DNA from 2 places in the Litchfieldia luteola genome. Region 1 is predicted to be linked to the other one. Evidence: riboswitches for the same ligand, from Rfam matches in the RefSeq annotation. Region 1 holds a riboswitch; the other holds the start of a gene.
The links. Region 1 has a riboswitch for cyclic di-GMP ahead of J2Z26_RS21385 (hypothetical protein). Riboswitches for the same ligand answer to the same signal wherever they lie in the genome.

Region 1 (4,571 bases):
ACCTAAAATAACCCCTAAGAGCATTCTGATAATCACAATACTAAAAATGATAATCATTGTTTCTCTTGCACCCATTACTAACCTACTTAACAAATCAACCCCACGGCTGTCGCTTCCTAGAAGGTACTCTTTTGAGGGTGGATATGGGGGTACAATAATCGTATTATCTTCTAAAAACTCAAACTTCTTTTCCGTTAATTCACTGTCAATAAATGGTGTATAAGGACCTATAAATGCAATTAGTATAATCAGGGCTAGTATGGTTACCCCTGCTAAAAATGTAAACTTTCTCATATTCCTGTTCCTGTTCCTTTCGGTGAAATCAGTGAATGAATAATTTTGAAGAAGGTATTAGCAAAGAAAATAATGAGAGTAAACATGATTACAAACCCGAATTTCGCATTGATATCTGCTCTTAGAAAATGGAAGGCAGCACCACGATAGTTTGACAGATATTCTACAATAAATAAATTGGATAAAACATAAAGTGTTAATGTGTTACTGTTCACTACTATTTTTTGGAGTGCATTTTTTAACATATGTAAATTAACGATTTTGAAATAACTTACTCCTTTAGAACGTGCTGTATTAATGTAATCCATTTTCTCTTCTTCTACTAAACTTGTATACGTAATATTTGCAATAAAAAACAAAGGGTAGATTGCTAGAAAGATGATACCCACAATTTGATTATCTATCTTTTCATGTCCATATAAGTCAACGTGTGGAAACACTCCGATTTGATATAGAAACATTAGTAATAATTGTAGGAAAATCATAAAAAATAAATCAGGAATCGATAACATCATCCAAGTTGTACCACTCCCAACTCCGACTCTTTTTCCCTTCACTAAAAAATCAAATACCCCTTTAATAATTCCGAAAAAGAAGCCTATTAATATTGCCGGAATAATTAACTTTAAGCTTCTAAGTGTCATTTCCATAACATGTGTTTCTATGGTATCTCCAGTCTTATAAAGACCTAATCCTCCGTTTTCCTCCAAGGCGATGAAGAAGTCTTTTACATTTGTGATATGGTCATTAAAATTATAATGATAAACTGCATCTTCAAGTTGCCCAGTTGTATCTGCAACAAGGCTATAGTCTCTTGGAATTAAGATAATAAGTAATAAAAAGCATGCAGCTAACATCCATAACACAAACTGTTTTATCACCCCGATAACGATGTCTTTCATCTTGCTCCCCCTGTTCTAAAAAGCTAAGTTCACTTTCTATCTAGCTTAGCTTTATATAAAATGCCTAGTCTGCACTGGCTGATTCTTCAATAATGCCCTCTTTCGTGACACGGTAATGCAGGATTTGCCCATTTTTTACATAATAAATTGAAAACACATCAACAATGTCATCGTCTCCAAATTCTACAGTTAATTGTGCCTTCATTTGCCCACTTTGAAGACCTGAAACATCAACTGAAATGACACCTTCTTCATAGACGTAATTTTCGTTTGCAAAATCATATCTCCAAACTAGATATTGATTCGCATTAACTGATACAGCAGGTTCTCCGTAAAGGTTCTTTATTTCCTCTTGATTTAGACCAAGTAAATTTTCACCTTTAATCGAATCAACTAGACTTTCTTCGGGTTTTTCTTCATTATCCTTGGTATCTTTCGTATCCTTTTTATTTTCCTCATCCTCAGTTTTTGAAGGATCTTCCTTCTCTATCTCGTTACTAGGAGAAGATTCACTAGGGTTAGGCTCGGTTGGACCATTCGCATCAGTAGACTGCTCTTTATTACTGCAAGCAATTAAACTCGCTATAATTAGTCCAATGACTAAGAATTTACTCTGTTTCAAAGCTACACATCCCTTGTTAGTTTTATTTCTTGTTATACTATTTAAATATATTAATTTTCAAAATTAATTAAAATTTTTTAATAGTTAACATTTTATATTTTACAAACAAATAACAAAAAAAGGAAGTGATTTTCACAATTATATTTCAATTTCATTACAATTAATTTACAAAAAAACTCTCAATAAGTGTAAACATCACTTTTTGAGAGTTTTTTTGTTAACCTTGTTTATTAACCGGTACAATATTGTCAATTTCATTTAGTAGATAATGTTCTACCATTTTAGTATCTTCCTTGTATATGAGAAGGCTTTCTCCATTGAATTGAACGATTCTGCCAAGGACTTCTTTGCGACCTACTTTCTTTAATACCACTTCAATATATAGTAACTGATTATTGTTAACCCAGTTTTGAATTTGTTCATTGAACGTATCCATCTTTAATTCCTCCCTTTGCTAGCTCAAACAGATCTGGATTGCATTGTGTATTATGTCTTCTGCGAAAATTAGCACACTTATATAAAGAGGATGTTTTACTAATAAAACAAAAAACCACCTTTATAGGTGGATTATGTCGTAAATGATCCATCCCACGGCGACCCGGCTATCATAGCAAAAGATTGCGTTAGACCCGAAGTTTTGCGTCCCTACCTTTCGATAGGTTTGCCATTATCAGAGATAAGTTTTAGCATATAATATTTAATTTTAACATTATTTATAGGGAAATAAATCACTCCAAAATTAACCAATCCCCTTTTAATTCTATTTCCAACAAAAATAGCCCCACAAGATGAATGTCTTGTAGGGCTATTTATTAGTTTTCCTGAACTTCTTTACGATTTTTCTTGAACATCTTAGATAAGACTTCATATACGATAGGAACAATAATAAGTGTTAATAAGGTTGAACTTGTTAGTCCACCAATTACTGTTATTCCAAGTCCTTTAGAAATCAATCCGCCTCCACCCTCAGAGCTGATTGCAAGAGGTATCAAGGCACCAATTGTAGCAATTGCAGTCATAAGGATTGGACGAAGACGTGTTGCTCCTGCCTCTAGGATTGCTTCACGCATCGATAAACCATCACGTTCCATATGAATAATACGGTCTACAAGTACAATAGCATTTGTTACGACAATACCTATCAACATTAATAGACCCATCATAACAGAAACTGAAATTGTTTCACCTGCAATCAATAAGCCGACAAAAGATCCGATAACAGCAAATGGTAGAGAGAATAGAATAGCAAATGGAGCCACACCCTCTCCAAAAGTCACAACCAGAATGAAGTACACAATCGCAATAGCTGCAAGCATCGCTAGCCCAAGCTGCGTGAATGTCTCATTCATATCAGCTGCTACCCCAGCTACACCGACAGTTACACCCTTTGGTAAATCTAGTTGATCAATTGCTTTATCTACTTCATTAGTTGCTTTTGAAATATCATCACCAATAATCGTTCCTGATACGCTTGCATAGTATTCACCTTTACTACGAGCTAGTGTATTTAGAGTTGTGCCTTTTTCCACAGTTACAAGGTCTGAAAGTGGCATCATTGTACCAAGAGCAGTCGGTACTTGTGTTGCTAGTATATCATCAATTGACTTCGGCACAGCCGCTTGTTCCTGTTGTAGAATCACTTCTAGAGTATCTCCGTCTTTTTCAACAGTAGTAATAACCTCTTCCGTTGATGAAGGCCTTAACATCATGACAATTTGCCCTGTTGTTAAACCGTACTGTAATAATTCGTCTTGCTTTACCTTGAATGTATATTCTACATACGCATCCTCTGCACTTGATGAAACATCTTCTAAACTACTATTTTCTGCCATAACGTCTTCTAACATCTTTACTGCTTCATTTAAATCATTCAAATTTTCACTGTATAAAGTATAGCTTAGTTCATTTGTTGACATTGACATTGAAGTAAAGTTTTGACTTTTCCATTCACCACTTTGGCCAATGTTAAATACATATTCTTCAATATCTTCACGGACACCAGGGAAATCTTCCATTTTTGGATCAAAGATAAGATACATTAATGCCCCATCTCCACTTCCACCCATCATGGCAGTCATTGGGTCTCCACTTTCAGTGACAGATAATTGTACGATATCGATGTCGTCATGTTGTAATAACTCTTCTTCTACAACTTCAATGTTTGCTAGCGTTTCTTCCATTAGCTCACCTGTTGCAGGAGTATACGTTAGGTACATAACTTTTTCTTCTTCACTTCCCATAAAACTAAATCCAATCAAAGGGGTAAGCGCAAGGCTTCCTACTAGTAGTAATATTGAAATGATAGATGTAATAATTTTATGGTTAAGCGTCCATTCTAAAATACCTTTATACCAATTCGATAGTTTCCCTACCTCTTTGTGGTTGCTCTCGGTTTTCTCACTATATAGCTTTCTCTTGAATAGATAATGAGATAACGCAGGAACAATCGTAACCGCAACAATTAATGATGCTCCTAATGCAAACGTCATTGTTAATGCGAATGGCATGAATAATTCACCAACCATACCGCCAACAAAAATTAGTGGAGCAAACACTGCAACCGTGACTAGTGTTGAAGATAGGATTGGTTTAAACATTTCTATTGTTGCTTCACGTATAAGTGCTCGACCTGTTAGCTTTTCTTCTTTTAAATGAAGACGTCGATAAATATTTTCGACTACAACAATCGAGTCATCGATTACACGACCAATTGCCACAGTAATTGCACCTAATGTCATTATATTTAGGGTAAT
Region 2 (4,571 bases), on a different contig from region 1:
CTATTGTATTCATGACTTCACTTACGTTATCAAATTCAAGTGTTTCATTTTGTAGGCTAAATAAATAACTTTGATAATTAAATAAGACACTACCTTCTTTATCTAAAGCATAGACATTATCTCGATATGTTATAAAACCTTCAACAACTGGGATAACTTGAACACTATACTTACCACTAACTTTTACTTCTTTCTCTGTTTGTTCAATAAAATCTTGAATAGCCTGTGGATCAACCTTAAAAGTTTCATTAATTAACTCAAGATTTATGCCCTCAGTTTTAAACTCTTGTTCTTCTACTAGATTAAACTCCTTTTCCCATATTTCTTCAGCAATGACTTTTAATATTACTTTGTATGTACCTTCTACTTGTATAGGTTCATTCGATACAATTATTTTATCAACTGATAAATCTATGCTATTAGTGATTGAACCAATCACAACTTTAGGTGGAGGAGAAATAAGTCCCCCTTCAGGGTAGAGCGTGCTTGGTTTACTATCAACCGAGTATGAAAAGATTGTTTTGTCTTGAATTAGGTTTTCTAGTGTTTCTTGCTTTATTGTGGTTGGAGTTACTAAAGTATAAAAAGTGGTAAAAAGCAGTATAACCCAGACTGAAACCAAAATGAAAAAGCCCTTCTTTCTGGCGGGCTTGAAGGTGCTTTTTTGCGTTTCTAAGTTCACTTAACGTCATCTCCTTGAAGCGTTATCGTATTTAACCATTAAGCTATAAATTTTGAACGATAACTTTTAAGATTCACTCTTCTTTATGTATATCCTTAGAATTAGTGAATCCCGAATTATTTTCTTCTTTATCCTTCTTTAGAAAATCGATACCCGATTTGAATTCGTGCTTAGTTTTTTTATTTTCATCTAAAGCGTTCTGACCTATTGATTCCTCTTCGCCATTTGAAGAATTCTCTTCTTTTGGATCTCCTGAATTTTTCTTGTCTTGTTCTTTGTTAGATTTCTCTACTTTAGATTTAGCTTTTATAAAGATTTGTGTATTAATGATAGCCTCACCACCATCCCATTCGAATGGCAATGGTAGAGTATATAGACTATCTTCTAACTTTACACTCGGTTCTGTATTAACAACTAGTAAAGATACAGTCTCTGCTTCACCTGCAGGTATTACGATATTGTGCAACTTCCATGTGAACAACAAATTATCACTCATGTAATTTAAATTGCCAAGAGAGATGGATTTAGAACTGTTATTTTTAATGGTTAGTGTAGGTTCTACTGGTTTACTACCGTTATTTTCTGCTTCAAAGTTATAATCAGCAGCCTTTATACTAATTAGGGCATTTTCTTCATCAACTACTGAGTATGCAGTACTATTATTAATTGTTGCAGTCGAAAAGCTATAAGTTTGGTGCAAAAATCCTGTAGCTCCTAATGCACATACACTTGCAATCAACAAACGTTTCATTCAAGTTCCTCCCTTCATCCCATAAAAAAACCTAATCAAGTTCTTCAAATGAAGGTAGTCTGATTAGGTCGGTTGCACCAATTGCTCCATACGACCCAGGTGCCCAGATAAAGGTCGTATCTCCTCGCGTTCCTCTTAATATAAATTATATGTATATAATTTAAGTATATTTCCGTATTTTTGTAATTACTAACAGTTTATTACAAACTTACCCAATTGTATACCATCCTTAGGTGCTAATCCCCTCCTACTTCAGTATGAGATTATAGTAATATTTCCTTACGACAAGATGTGACATTTTTTTGAAGTTTACTCTGATATACTGTCTCTGTATTGGTTACAAAATGTAGAAAAGTAGGGGATTAAGTGTGTCTACTTTATATAAAGAGCTAAATGTTTTCGTAATAGGAATAAGATGGGTACTCCTGTTCACAGGTCTTTTGACCTACACAAATGGTGATGGAGTAATTGACCTGTCATTTCTACTAATAGTGGTCATTAACTTTTATTATAGTGTACTAATAAATAAAAAATTTTCAAATAAAATACTTGTTATGCTAGTTATTACAATCGATCTGTGTGCCAATCTCTTTCTCCTTTGGCAAACCGGAGGACTAGATAGTCCGTTTTTATATTACTCAATTACTAGTCTACTTTGGTTTAAGAACTTTTTCGCTTGGAAAAAGTACTACCTGATAACGTCCATATTCCTGTTACTTCTTCCAATAGTTTTAAGTAGTCTGTATCAGGTGTCAGTTGGACTATACTTATCTAAAAACGTAGATTATACATTCTATCTAATTGTATTCTATAGTATGGTATTTACGCTAAATTTATACTCAACGTATATATCAAAACATTATAAAAAACTTGTACATTTTTATTCATTTACAGGAAGTGAAGAACTGCCATCTTATGAAAAATTACTTTCTAGAATGGTAGAAAAAAAACAAGTCTATCTTTGCCTAAACCCCATATATGCCACTCACATAAATAACAGTTGGGAGCAAAATTACTACTATAATTACTTAGTTCAACAATTCGGACAAGCCAAGATAAGTAGGGTCTTAAATATTTCATCTTACAGTGGTGAAAGAAAAACATTTTATGTTCACGCTCTTAATGATAAGAATTGGGGATATCTTTTAGTTGAGGGATCAAATCAAGTATCTATGGCAACAAAAATCTACACAAAACTAATTAGTCAATTGGTGCAAATTAAAATAACTAATCTTGAGCAAGTAGAAGAAGTGAAAAAGAAAGCACTAAAAGAAGAAAGAGATAAAATTGCCCAAGATATCCATGATGGTATAGCACAACAGCTATTTTTTATTTCAATTCAATTATTCCAACTCAAAAATAAACTCCCAGAAGATACAAAGAGAGAGCTAGAGTCCATATTAAATAGTGTTGAAACTCAGGTAAAAGAGACTCACCAAGGTATTCGAAACTACATTGGGGAATTAAAGAATGAGAAAAGACAGTTTCACTTATTTCATGCTGTTGAAAATCTACTTGAAAGATTAACAGAAAACAAGGATATAGAACCACGATTTATCATGAGTGGTTGGATACCTGAGGAGAAGATTGAAATTGAGGAATCCATTTTTCACTTGATTGAAGAAGCATCTAATAATGTCATTAAACACGCCAATGCTTCTGAATTACAAGTATCTATTGAAGTTTCAAGTATACAATGGAAAATCATGATTCGGGATAATGGTAAGGGAATTGAAAATCTAGCAGTATCAAAAGGTAAGAGGGATAGTTACGGTTTGGGCGGTATGGTTGATCGGATAGAAAAGCTTGGTGGAACCTTAACAATAAAATCTGAAACCAATAAAGGGACTACTGTCCTTGTCTTTATACCGAGAGAGAGGAGTAGGGCTTATGCATAGAGTGGTTGTGGCAGACGATCATCAAATTGTAAAAGATGGATTAAAAATATTGTTGGGTGCTTCACAGGAGTTTGAAGTTGTCGGAGAGGCATGTAATGGTGATGAAGCAGTGGAAAAAACAATACGCACAAAGCCGGATCTTCTTTTAACCGATTTAAAGATGCCTGGATCATCTATCATTAACGGATCTGTTAAGATCAAGCAGAAACTACCTAATATAAAGATTGTTGTATTAACGGCATTTGATGACAGTGAAGATATATATCGGGCTATGAAGGCTGGAATTAATGGTTATATTATGAAAGATACATCACCAGATAAAATATTAAATACACTCCGAATGGTAATGGACGGTTACTCAATTTTCCAACCTAAAATTAACGAGCCTAATGAAAATAAAAAGGATCAGTTTATAGATAAATATAAATTAACAGAAAGGGAGCATGAAGTACTCTTAGGAATTATTGAAAACTTAAATAATGCTGATATAGCAAAAAAACTCTATATATCTGAAACTACTGTCAAGACACATGTTTCAAATATATTAAAGAAAACAGGTCAGTCCAATCGTGCACAAGCAGTTCTTTTTGCTCTTCAAGAAGGTTTCTTGCAAGTAAAAGGAGGAAAAATTAGTTGATTATTAAAATGCTTACTAAACAGCCTGTCAGTCAGTTAATCATCGTATTATTAGGTTGTCTCTTTTCCGTTGGAGCTCTCTTTGGATTCGTAAACTGGATGTTAAGTCAATCATCTTTATCGAAGCTTTTTTTTGTAACACTTTCTATCATTGCACTATTTAATTGGGGATTTTACATTATTCAAAGAAGTATAGGGAGAAACAACCCGTATACAGACCAAATTACTGCTTTATTAATCTTTATTATATTTATCTTTGTATCTTTATATAATCCAATGGAGTTTAACGAGATGTGGGTATTTCTATTGTTCTTTCCTATGTTTATTAACTTACTGGGTAATCATCAGGTTTCCGTGGTTTGGTCTATTGTTTTTGTTGGTTATTTTATTATCTTCAATGTGCTCGACCCAAGCTACCAGGGATTCGATGAACAAGTACAATTGTTCATGATTATTTCTAGGAGCCTTTTTGGAATAGGTAGTCTATTACTAGGACTCATGATATTACATGTTTTTAAGCAGAATACTGAGAATATCGGTGAGTTGTATTTTCAAAAACAAAAAAAGCAAATTATAAATATTTTACATAGCTTCATACCTGTGG

Region 2: linked by a shared signal. The riboswitch ahead of J2Z26_RS15300 (hypothetical protein) and the one ahead of J2Z26_RS21385 (hypothetical protein) in region 1 are both predicted to bind cyclic di-GMP.

Annotation. Positions count from the first base shown of each region.
Region 1 covers NZ_JAGGKM010000013.1:12,039-16,609, reverse strand. Annotated here, with positions in the region: gene J2Z26_RS21400 (ABC transporter permease subunit) at 1-294, opposite strand, end outside; gene J2Z26_RS21395 (ABC transporter permease subunit) at 291-1,196, opposite strand; gene J2Z26_RS21390 (hypothetical protein) at 1,261-1,818, opposite strand; gene J2Z26_RS21385 (hypothetical protein) at 2,036-2,254, opposite strand; cyclic di-GMP riboswitch class I at 2,408-2,494, opposite strand; gene J2Z26_RS21380 (efflux RND transporter permease subunit) at 2,631-4,571, opposite strand, start outside.
Region 2 covers NZ_JAGGKM010000005.1:137,142-141,712, reverse strand. Annotated here, with positions in the region: gene J2Z26_RS15305 (DUF5305 family protein) at 1-682, opposite strand, end outside; gene J2Z26_RS15300 (hypothetical protein) at 756-1,433, opposite strand; cyclic di-GMP riboswitch class II at 1,491-1,575, opposite strand; gene J2Z26_RS22435 (sensor histidine kinase) at 1,802-3,331, shown strand; gene J2Z26_RS15290 (response regulator transcription factor) at 3,324-3,968, shown strand; gene J2Z26_RS15285 (HD-GYP domain-containing protein) at 3,965-4,571, shown strand, end outside.